DNA from 2 places in the Paenibacillus sp. JJ1722 genome. Region 1 is predicted to be linked to the other one. Evidence: riboswitches for the same ligand, from Rfam matches in the RefSeq annotation. Region 1 holds a riboswitch; the other holds the start of a gene.

Evidence for each region. A riboswitch is a leader RNA that binds a small molecule or an ion and turns the genes downstream of it on or off. The one in region 1 is predicted to bind thiamine pyrophosphate.
Region 2: linked by a shared signal. The riboswitch ahead of thiC (phosphomethylpyrimidine synthase ThiC) and the one ahead of ACM1ND_RS14515 (thiamine phosphate synthase) in region 1 are both predicted to bind thiamine pyrophosphate.

Annotation. Positions count from the first base shown of each region.
Region 1 is NZ_CP182500.1:3,310,317-3,316,383, forward strand. It holds gene thiO (glycine oxidase ThiO) at 1-1,127, opposite strand, end outside; gene ACM1ND_RS14515 (thiamine phosphate synthase) at 1,192-1,785, opposite strand; TPP riboswitch at 2,050-2,158, opposite strand; gene ACM1ND_RS14520 (ABC-F family ATP-binding cassette domain-containing protein) at 2,252-3,805, opposite strand; gene ACM1ND_RS14525 (hypothetical protein) at 3,989-4,978, opposite strand; gene ACM1ND_RS14530 (hypothetical protein) at 4,965-5,519, opposite strand; gene ACM1ND_RS14535 (hypothetical protein) at 5,521-5,916, opposite strand; gene ACM1ND_RS14540 (hypothetical protein) at 5,957-6,067, opposite strand, start outside.
Region 2 is NZ_CP182500.1:867,048-873,114, reverse strand. It holds gene ACM1ND_RS03995 (YitT family protein) at 1-15, opposite strand, end outside; gene ACM1ND_RS03990 (hypothetical protein) at 522-674, shown strand; gene thiC (phosphomethylpyrimidine synthase ThiC) at 796-2,640, opposite strand; TPP riboswitch at 2,828-2,940, opposite strand; gene ACM1ND_RS03980 (IclR family transcriptional regulator) at 3,096-3,839, opposite strand; gene ACM1ND_RS03975 (alpha/beta hydrolase) at 4,138-5,175, shown strand; gene ACM1ND_RS03970 (Fe-Mn family superoxide dismutase) at 5,429-6,067, shown strand, end outside.

The DNA of each region.
Region 1 (6,067 bases):
AGCTCAGAAGAAAATCTACTTATCCCAAGTTCAGCTGCACCAGCCCCATTAAGCATAGCTGCCAGCGCACGCCCGGTAGCATCACTCAGCAGGACACCGTTGCGATAATGCCCGACGGCAGCATATACGCCCTCGACCCCAGGGACAGTGCCTATAAAAGGATGACCTGATGCGGCCTGCGGACGTAAGCCCGCCCAAGTGCGTATAAAAGAAGCTTCACGGACGCGCGGCAGCCAAGCAGAGGCACGTGCCAGCAACCCCTCCAAGCCTCCTACGGTCACCTCTTCGTCATATTGATGCGGAAGGCTCGTTGCCCCAATCCAAAGCTCGTTATTCTGTTTAGGCACGAGGTAAATATCATCAGCATAAATGGTATATTCTAACGGGTGATCCTTCAAGGAGACCGCTACCGCTTCACCCTTGACCGGATAAAGTGGATATTCAAATCCAACCTGCGCTAGCAATTTCATGCTATCCAAGCCTCCGGCAATAATGACCTGATCGCAGGAAAAAAAGCCACTATCTGTTCGAACACCGCAAACTCGACCATTCTGTATGACCAGTTGCTCTGCCTGTGTACCAGACCATACCGTTGCCCCCAGCACCGCAGCAGCACCTGCATAAGCATGGCAAAGCTGGACAGGAGCCACTTGTGTCTCCTTTGAACGATATATTGCCCCGATCGCTTGTTCATCCAAACCTGGAATTCGTCGGGCCAATTCCCTCGCATCCCACCAGATAGGACAATCATCCTCTCGCGTTTTAGCAGCTTTCCAGCGTTTTTGGCCTTCAGTTTCCGTACGGAAAGGAGTCACAAATCCTTCTGTACGGAATTCCACCGAAATACCTGACAAACGCTCCAGATCACAAACAAGCTCAGGGAATGCGTCTCGACTTATGCGAGCAAATCGTGCCAGCTCAGAGTCGGTGAACTCTTCACTTTCCGCTGCCAGCATTCCAACCGCTGCTCCTGAGGCTCCCTCACCCGGGATCAATCGTTCCAGCATGATCGTACTTCTTCCCTCCTTGGCCACATGATAAGCAATGGAACTGCCGATGACACCTCCACCTATGACCAAGCATTCAGCGTGTCCTATCGCTCTTGCCTCTATGTGTATCTTTGGCATTTGTTCCGTGTCTCCTCTCCATAAACCATTCTGCTTTCAGCTTGCCTCTACTCTCGTTTTCTCGCTACAGGTCGTGAACTACAAGATCTGCCATTCGCCGATATTCCAGCGCAGCTGCAACGGGCGACTCAGCCTCCCATATACCAGACATCACCGCAATTCCGCTTGCTCCGGCCCTATAAAGCTCCGGGATATGGTGCGGTTGTATGCCGCCCAGCGCGATCACCGGAATGTTCGACAGCCTGCAAATATGTTCAAGCTGAGCTAAACCCCGTGGTACAATACCGGGCTTACAATGGGTCTCATATATGTGACCATAAAGTACATAGTCCGCTCCTACCCGCTCGGCAGTCTGCGCCTCCTTCAAGGAATGCACAGATACTCCACAGCGTGTACCCTTTGGAAGTAGGCTTTTCACATCCGCTACAGGTAATCCATTAGCTGGTAGCTGGACGGCTCCAACCAAAGTAAGTAAAGCTACATCCACACGATCATTTACTACAATTTGTTGCAAAGGAACTCCCTGCTCCACCATGCTGCGAGTCAAAGATAGCAATGCAGAGGCACCATTCTGTTTTAAACGTGCGTGTACATAATGAACATACGGACAAATCACAGCAGCCACTTGGGCTGCTTGTGCAAAAGTGCCCTTTTCCATCGAAATTGCGTGTAATTCGATTTTGTCTTCACCTCACATTGGACTAAAAGATATAAGCTTAGCCAGTCACGTCTACCAGCAGTAATGAAAGAGGATTGTATGTGAATCGTCTACGGAAGCTCGAACAACTTAAAGTGAACGAAACGCAAAAAAACCACTTCCCCAAGGAAGTGGTTTAACGAACGTCCAATAATCGAACGGACAATGATATCCGTATACGTGTATCGTCCCACGCACAAACAAAAATAAGATGGTGTTGCCTTGTTTGTACGGCGCTCACTTCCCTACGCTGGCATAACCCAGATCAGGTGCAAAGGGTCCGAAATCCATTTATTCCGTCTCAGCCGCATGGGCGGCTCCCCTAGTGTGACTATTTTATTGTATAAGCTAAAGATAGCTTAGCATATTTTCCTAATTCTGCAAACCCCACTTCGTGTGAAATATGCAGAATTGGATTTAGTTGATGTTAGTTAACTTTACTTGACCACTCTTCCACATTCCACGTTTTGGTTACCCAATCCTCGTAAAAGTCCGGTTCGTGAGATACAAGCAATACGGTCCCTTTGTATTCCTTCAAGGCACGTTTCAGCTCATCCTTAGCTTTAACATCCAAGTGGTTGGTAGGCTCATCGAACAGTACCCAGTTGCTTTCACGCATTAACAGTTTGCAAAGACGGACTTTAGCCTGTTCTCCACCACTGAGCGCAGATAGCGGACGCGTGATATGCTCATTCTTTAAACCGCAACGCGCCAAATGCGCTCGTACTTCATGCTGGTTCAAATGTGGGAATTCATTCCACACATCGTCAATCGGTGTAATTTTCTCCGCCTTTACTTCCTGCTCAAAATAAGCGGGCTGCAAAAAATCACCTTGATAGGTTTTTCCACTGATTGGTGGAATTTTTCCCAATATGGTTTTGAGCAATGTCGATTTACCGACACCGTTGTAGCCAACAATAGCAATCTTTTCGCCACGTTCAATCGTCATGGACATTTTAGGCAAAAGGGCATGCGTATAACCAATCTCAAAATCAATACCCTCAAATACCGTCTTTCCGCTTGCACGTGCTTCTTTGAATTGAAAGGTTGGCTTCGCAGCTTCTTCAGGCTTATCTATACGTTCGATCCGATCAAGTTGCTTTTCACGGCTCTTTGCTCGGCCAGATGTAGAGGCACGCGCTTTATTACGCTGAATAAAATCTTCCTGTTTCTTAATAAAGTCCTGTTGCTTCTCATAAGCATCAATATGCTGAGCTTTGTTCAGATCCGCCATTTCAAGAAACTTTTCATAGTTAGCTGAATAACGGGTCATCTTGGCAAATTCAAGATGGTAAATAACATTAACGACCTGGTTCATAAACTCAGTATCATGTGAAATAAGGATAAAAGCATAGGGATAATCCTTCAAATAGCGCGTAAGCCATTCAATATGCTCTACATCCAAATAGTTGGTAGGCTCATCCAGCAGCAGGACATTTGGCTTTTCCAACAGCAACTTAGCAAGAAGCACCTTTGTCCGTTGCCCACCGCTAAGTGCAGATACATCCCGATCCAGTCCTATGGCCGACAGACCTAGTCCATTCGCCATTTCTTCAACCTTCACATCAATGAGGTAAAAATCCCCCATATCCAGTTGCTCCTGAATTTCACCCATCTGTTCCAGCAGCACTTCCAACTCTTCAGGAGAAGCATCCCCCATCTTGTCAGTAATCTGCATCATTTCCTTTTCCAATTCCAACAAAGGAAGAAAAGCGTCTTTCAAAACATCACGTACCGTTTTGCCCGGTGTCAGCTTGGTATGCTGATCCAGATAGCCGTAACGTACACGTGGAGTCCATTCCACTTTACCCTCATCCTTAAGCAATTTTCCAGTCAGAATGTTCATGAGTGTCGATTTACCGACACCGTTAGCTCCTACCAAACCTACACGTTCCCCCGCAAGCAATCGAAAGGAAACATTTTTAAATAATGCGCGGTCCCCAAAGTTGTGAGATACATTTTCTACAGTCAATAAACTCATAAGCTGTTTTTGGCTCCTTATTGTCATCGGCGCTGCCGACTGTTCTTATTTCATATGCATTTCGTTTCTTTCAAAGCTTTATTGTAGCACATTCTGTCACCATATCGGAATATGGAAAACAGCGATTTTTAAGGTTTTTGATATGGATCTGCCTAAAAAAAGAAAAACCACCCATGAAGGTGATTATTTTAAGCCATTATAACATTTGTACTCAAAGTATCCCGCAGCTGCTGCAGATTTTTCATCCGCAAAACGTTCACTCGCTTTAAAGGGAGCTGGACATGAATCTCTATAAAAATATTTCATCCCAGTATCTGGTTCTATGCCGCCTATAATGTCTTGCTTTCTAACGACTCTCCCACCACCAAATCCATAGTTATTGTAATACCTGTCTCCGACCGGAATGCCTTGGATAAACGCGATCAGACCCACATCATCTACTGTGTTGTACCACTCCTCTTGCGGAATGAGCGGTAGCGTGAACGTATAAGTTATGCCGTTACGTGCAGCTTTTTCGTTATGGACATTAATAATTCGCGCCAGGTCCTCTTGGACGCTGCGAACGATGGTGGAACGACGTATTTGCTCAAAAGTTTCTGAATTATTCAGTAAAGATATAGGGGTCTGGTCCTGAAGTTCCTTTTGAAAGCCCTCCACCCACCTGTGATTCCGCGCATCATATGCGTGCACATAATTATCCAAGGTGAACCCCACACTGTTGTCTACTGAATCAACATAGGCATATGGCTTTTTTTCGCTCCATTTGGGACCTATGGCAGCTTGTCCATGCTCGTCGGTATAGGCTTCTGAAGTGAACGCATAATAACCGTCATAATCTAGAATTACAATGGCTGGTATGTAATCCAATAATGCACGTTGTGCTACTATATCCCCATCAATGCCTACATTAAGAAAAAGGGTGTGCAGGAACGTGTGCAGCGCTGCTTCTTTATCTACACGAAAAAACTTATCCGATCCGTATCCGGCCTCGCGTTCTTGACGTTCATTCTGTGAGAGCATAACCCCTGCATCCTGAACTGCGGTACGGAGAGCCGACGTATATTTCATTTCTAGCTGCTGCACTTCACGCTGATTCTGGACCCGTAAGTCACTAACTACACCAAAGGGCAAAAACAAAAGTATAAATATGACTGCAAAATCAGTAATCTTCATTCAGAACCATGCCCCCGTAAGAAGCTGTAACTGCCGGCTTTCCGCTATCTGCCCCACCGAGAAGCCATGATTTATACAAGTCCGCAGGAGTCCGATTCGTATTATGTAGCCGGACCGTAAAATAATCCCCGGCCATCAAGGTATACCGACGTGGCTGATCTGATTTTGGCTGCTGATTGTCAGGAAACAGTACAGGTAAGATTTGCGGATTATAGTACCCATCATATACAGTTTCATAATTGCCCAGAAAACTGTCTGGCTTCGCGGCATCTGCATAGTCCGGTACATACTTTTTGTGCATATGCTCCAAGTCAACTTTGTAGATATTGCCTGTCAATTCCAGATCACGCATAAAATCGTTATACATCGTCGGTGTAATGTAACCTTTGGTTCTTACCATATCAACAAAACGTACAGTTGAATGATATGTATTTAACCCGGATATATCTTCCTGCCGTTCAGCAGCTTGAGCTGCGGGTACGATGTACAAAAGCAATACAGCGATCAGCGCCCCCAACAGCTTGGATATTGTTTGAACCACTTCATTCCTCCCCCAATTTCTCAAAACGTACAGATGTTATGTCCCCATTCCCATTACGCTGTGGGTATATGGAATATAAAGAAGAAGCATCTAAGGTCGATACATCAGGCTCAAACGGTTCAGAATACGCATCGTACTCTGTCCCGTCGACATGAATCGAAATCCCCTCCTGTAAGTTCATGCGAATTGCCTGCATTACCTGAGTCCCTTTTATCCGTTCCGGCAACCCCACCCCAGCAGTACGGGCTATTCGCCCTTCAGAATGCTCCTCCTGCTGTGATCTTAATTCCAGTGCACCATCCAGCTGGCTGGACAAGTCTGCTTCCGTTACACATGCGGTTATGAACAGAATAACTGACACACCAAGCCGCAGCATGCTTGAAGCGTGATCAGACATACCCTCATCCCCCTTATGATTATTATCTTTACTGTAGTGCTTAGGACTGGGTAAACAACAATCCACGGACAACGTTCGATTTGTCCTTGACGATTTCAGCCTTGAATTTGCCACTTGGATTTACGTATTCATTCTCTTTCTCATTAAGCGT
Region 2 (6,067 bases), 2.4 Mb from region 1:
AATACTTTTTTTCATATATGCTCTAATCCTTTCTCTAACATTTCAAAGGATGAATCGCCAGATGGATTGGCTGACTCTTGTTGCCAAAATACGCTGACAACCAGTTCATGGTATCTACTACCAAACATAAAGTCAATACAACTTTGACACTTTAATTCGCCACCAGACTGCCTCAATCCTGACTTGGATTCCGCAAAATTCTCCTTTTACAAGGTTATTCGACAAAATAACACAATCCCGACTACTAAACTAAGAAAACGGGCCTCTAGCCCTTGTTTTAGACCTAGGCACATTTTCCTCTAAAACGACCATCCTCCTAATCGACATTTTGGACACATATGACCATCTTCCTGTTTTATGTCAAAAGCGTTTTACTTTGAAAAAATGTGGGTATAATGATTGAAACATTACCAAGCAACCTACATAGCATCACGACATCAAGTACATACAAATAGTCCTATACAGACGTCCTAAGCAACTCAATCTGAATTTGACAATATGGAATTGGAGGAATGACCTACATGAATACAATGAACTTAACCGTCCACACCCTGATGCCCTTTCACCACCAATACCAACGTGCCAACGCGGTGAGTATGCAGAAGAAAGAAGATAGCTCGGAGAAGAAGCTCAGCTTTCAGGACATTTTGAATGAAAAAATGGGTAAAAAATAAGGCGCCGTTTATCCGGTTGCAAGATCCCGCTTTACATAAGCTAAAAAGCCGTAGTTCCCTACATCGACTGTAGAGAACCACGGCTTTTTTAATTCATTTTTCCTAAACTCACACGTTCGTTTTACTGACCTCCATCCCGATACTGCTCTGCCTTCTCACGCATCCCGGCAGCTACTGCTTCTTGAGTGTTCAGCCCCTTATCCGCTGCATAAGCGCGAATGTCCTGCGTAATGCGCATACTACAAAATTTGGGACCACACATCGAGCAGAAATGTGCTTCCTTGGCGCCCTCTGCCGGTAGCGTTTCATCATGGTAGGACAAGGCCCGCTCGGGATCAAGCGACAGATTGAACTGGTCCCGCCACCGGAACTCAAAGCGTGCCTTGGACAAAGCATCATCCCGCTGCTGTGCCCGTGGATGACCCTTCGCCAGATCGGCAGCATGTGCCGCAATTTTGTAGGTAATGACACCCTCGCGGACATCATCCTTATTCGGCAGACCCAAATGCTCCTTAGGCGTAACATAACACAGCATGGACGTCCCAAACCAACCGATCATCGCCGCCCCGATGGCTGAGGTAATATGATCATATCCGGGGGCAATATCCGTCGTGAGCGGCCCCAAGGTATAGAAAGGAGCTTCCTTACAAATCTCCATTTGTAAATCCACATTCTCTTTGATTTTATGCATAGGGACATGTCCTGGCCCTTCAATCATGACCTGAACATCATGCTTCCAGGCGATCTGCGTTAGCTCGCCCAACGTTTCCAGCTCTGCAAACTGTGCTTCATCATTCGCATCATAGATGCTACCCGGACGTAGACCATCCCCGAGAGAAAAGGCCACATCATAGGCTTTCATAATTTCGCAGATTTCTTCAAAATGCGTATACAAAAAATTCTCCTGATGGTGCGCAAGGCACCAGGCTGCCATGATCGACCCACCACGGGATACGATTCCCGTCATTCTATTCGCCGTCATCGGTATATACCGCAGCAATACACCCGCATGAATTGTAAAATAGTCCACTCCCTGCTCCGCCTGCTCAATCAGCGTATCGCGATACAGCTCCCACGTCAGCGCTTCTGCTTCGCCGTTCACCTTTTCAAGTGCCTGATACAGCGGTACAGTCCCAATCGGTACAGGAGAATTCCGAATGATCCATTCACGTGTTGTATGGATATTACGGCCTGTGGACAGGTCCATAACTGTATCCGAGCCCCAACGCACAGCCCAGGTCATTTTTTCCACTTCCTCCTCGATGGAGGAGGTAACCGCAGAATTACCAATGTTCGCATTGATCTTCACGTGAAAATGACGCCCAATGACCATTGGCTCACTTTCCGGGTGATTGATATTCGAAGGCAAAATGGCTCGTCCAGCAGCCAACTCCTGCCGTACAAACTCAGGCTCCACCCCTTCGCGGATCGCCGCAAATTCCATTTCAGGCGTAATGATCCCTTGCCGCGCATAATGCATTTGCGTCACTGTACGACCTTGCGAAGCACGAAGCAGACGGTTGGTCACGCCGGGGAATTCAACTGTCTCCCGTTTGGAGCCAGGTTTCAGTCCATTATCCTCCGGTTTGACGGCGCGTCCCTCGTAAGCCTCCACATCGCCCCGTTCCAGGGCCCAAGCTCGCCGTAATGGAGGCAGGCCCTGACGGATATCGACCTGATAGGCTTCGTCGGTCATGGGACCGCTCGTATCGTACACACGCAATGGCTCATGATGCTCCGTGCCCTGCGGCGTATGTGTAGGATGAAGAGCAATTTCCCGCTCTGGCACGGCAATGTCCGGCCGTGAGCCTTGAATATATACCTTACGGCTCCCTGGAAAGGGCGTTACCCCTCTGGCTTGCTCCCCGTTTGTCTTCTCTACCTCAACTTCTTTTGTTCCTACCAATCTTACTTCTGTTGATTTCAATTCTGTTCCTTTTGTTCCTTCTACTTCTGTCGGCTTCATTGTCCATTCCTCCCGTTTCGATGAAATGACACACCGATCCGGAACCATTCCCAGGGTGGCGCTGATCTATGCAAAAAAGCCGGTTCCCTAGGGAACCGGCTAATCTAACGAGGCAGCTATCCAGACAGTACGCATGTGGAATAATCCTATTCCAATGCGCCACTGTAGACAGCAGCCGCGTATACATTTCAATGGCCGATTACTTCCCTACGCTGGTATGATCCAGATCAGGTGCAAAGGGTCCGGAATCTTGCACGATTCCATCTCAGCCCGGCATTACAGGCTCCCCCAGTAACTGTGATACTTCTATTCATATGAGGCGGCTATAACAGATATCCCGCCATCCTTACCAGACTACTTTAAATTTATGGCTTTGGCAACCCTTCTAGGTTCCCTTTACCAAGGAGACGCTCCCCATCAAATCACTTTGCTTGCTTTAACTGTGTTCATTCTTGTTACGGAAGCATAAATCCCATTTCCTTCGCCGCTTCAATCAAAATCGGAGCAAAGTCATGCAGCGTCTCGGGTGCAAGCCGACTGACCGGACCGGATACAGATAAAGCCGCAGTGACCTGTCCCTTCCGGTTTACAATTGGGGCAGCCACAGCAGCAGCCCCTGGCTCCCGTTCTTCATAGCTGGTCGCATAGCCCTTCTCGCGAATGTCCTGCAGCTGGGCTTTATAGACCTCCGGGTCTACTGAGGACGGCCATTCATCCCCGCTTAGCAGGGCTTCCAGCTCCTGCGGCGGCATAAAGGCTGCCAGGACTTTGCTGGAGGCCCCTACAGCCAGCGGCATACGCGCACCTACAGGCGCAACCCTGCGGATCGCCTGATTGCTCTGCACGGCTTGTATGCGAATACGCATGCTGCCGTCCCGTAAGTACAAGCTGACCGTCTCGCCCAGACGATCACGTAGTCCTTCCATTGCAGGCTGTAACAACACCGCCGGCTCGTCGCTTTGGGACAAGTGCGTGGATAGCTCCCAAATGCGGAAGCCAAGTCGATATTTTTCCGTTTCGGCATTCCGAACGACAAAGCCCCGATCCTCCAACGTAGTCAGCAGCCGATGAACCGTGCTTTTATGTAGACCAATTTTGGAGGCAATCTCCGTCAGGCCAAGATCCGAATCTGCGGTAAAACACAGCAGTATATCAAGTGCACGCTCTACAGCGCGAACGGTTAATTTACGGTCTTCCATCGTGAACCGCTCCTCTTGTATCCATATTCGTTTCACACTATGAAACATGGTTACATAAATTATATAGAATAGTCGCGGCTACTGTAAACCGATGTTTTTGTGACAACCATATTACAGAACGAGAACAAACATCGACAATTCTTTGCATCATTTTTACTTTTCCGGTTCAGGCGTTGACTTTGGATAATCCCCATCATACGATAATAGGTATCTATACGGATCTACACTACTATTTTCAAGTGGAATTATACCTAAATTCTATGAAACGAAGATTAATTTTATATAAGGAGGCTCTTACATGATTTCGACATCCCAGCGCAACGCTCAGCTACAGACCGCTGTTCAGGAGCCGTCCACCCCACTCTTTAATCCCCGTCTGCTGCGGTTCAAGCACGTTGTGATTGCTCTGCTGCTGTCGGTCGTCTTTTTTCTGTTGTTTTGTTTTATTGCCTTGCATGCTTACATCGCATGGGTACTTACGAATCCCACCGTTGCACCACTGTACTCTAATCCGATGCAGGCCAAAAGCATGCCTTATGAGGAAGTCAGCTTCCCTGCCAAGGATGGTAGCCGCATGGTACAAGGCTGGTATATCCCGGCGGATCAATCGCGGAAAACGATTATTTTCAGTCATGGCTATGGGGCTAACCGCGAAGAAAGCTGGATTCCCATGTATGATCTGGCGCATTATGCCCACAGTTTGAACTTTAATGTGGTCATGTTCGATTATGGATTCGCGTCACAAAACAGCAAAGCAGTCGCAACCGGAGGCAAAGCAGAATCCCAACAGCTCCTCGGAGCAATTCAGCTTGCGAAGCAACGCGGCTCGTCGGAGATTATCGTATGGGGCTTCTCCATGGGGGCAGGAACCGCTCTTCAGGCGGGCTTGCAAACCAAGGATGTGGACGCAATGATTTTGGACAGCACCTTCCTGCTGGAGCCAGATACGCTGTACCATAACATTCACAATCAAATTAATCTGCCAAGACATCCGTCTTTGGAAATTCTGGAGTTGCTGTTTCCAGTCTTGAACGGAACCAGCTTGCATCAAATTCCATATCAGGAAGTTAAAAAGGAAAACTATCCGTTCCCGATCATGTTTGTGCATGGTACACAGGATGAAAAAGCTCCTTATCCTATTGCGGAAAAGCTCGCTGCCAATCAAACCAACCCGCTTTCCAGTGTATGGATTGTTAAAAACGGGATACATGAGCTTATTTTCAGAGAGCACCCTCGTGAATATTTGCGACGGGTATCGACGTTTCTAAGCAGTGTACAGGAGCTGGAGGACAAGAAAACCATCGCTGATGCCCACAAACAAACGACTACGAAGTAAATTTTTCGAAGAACTGTATTCTATTCTTCGCCTGGAAGAAGCCTGCCTATGGACACTTAACCCGTGCCGTAGCTGGGCTTCTTTTTCGTTTTCCATGGGTATTCATTGTTTTACGTAACAGATGTGACCGGATTAAGGGAGTTCATAGACATATTCCTGATGAGACAGCGAATATACTGGGTACGTATGCATCCAGGGCAGATCTGCCAGATCCGCCGGATAGCCATAGTAGGATACGGGAGGTAAAAAAACGATGCTGAGTACTTATGGGTCTTTCCTGCCCTTACGTGTGCTGGAGGAAATTCGGCATTGGAAGCAGCAGGAAAGTTGGCATGTGGAAGTGATTAAATCCGCTACCGAGGGATTGGAGCCAACTTATGTACGGTTGCTGGATGATTGGCGGACTGTATTCGAACAGACGGAACGCACCGCCATAGAGTTGCTGGAAGAGCAACGGAGCGCACTCGATCCGGCAGATCAGGCGTGGCATCAGGAATGGAAACAGATGTCGGCTGCTCCACAAGCACATACACACGAATTCACTGAACATTCAAAACAGTCAAGGGGATTAGACGCATCATCATCTGTAAAGATGCCATTGTCAGAGTCAGCCTTAAACTCTCAGCCTGACTCACAAGAATTAAATCGTCGACTGGACGATTTGCTGCAAACCGCAAACCGTCAGTCACAGGAGTATGTACGACAGCTCGGTCTGCTGAGCGAGCACAGTCATGCATTGCGTCAGCAGCCAAAATCTGCCGGAGTTGTATTACACGCGGCACATGAAAGCCAATATTTCCTAATCTCGACAACCCCCTTTCAAGAACCTGGCTCCATCGCAAGGGCTGCTAGGTTGTATCATGTAGCGGCAGAGGGTGAGATTTACCCAGAG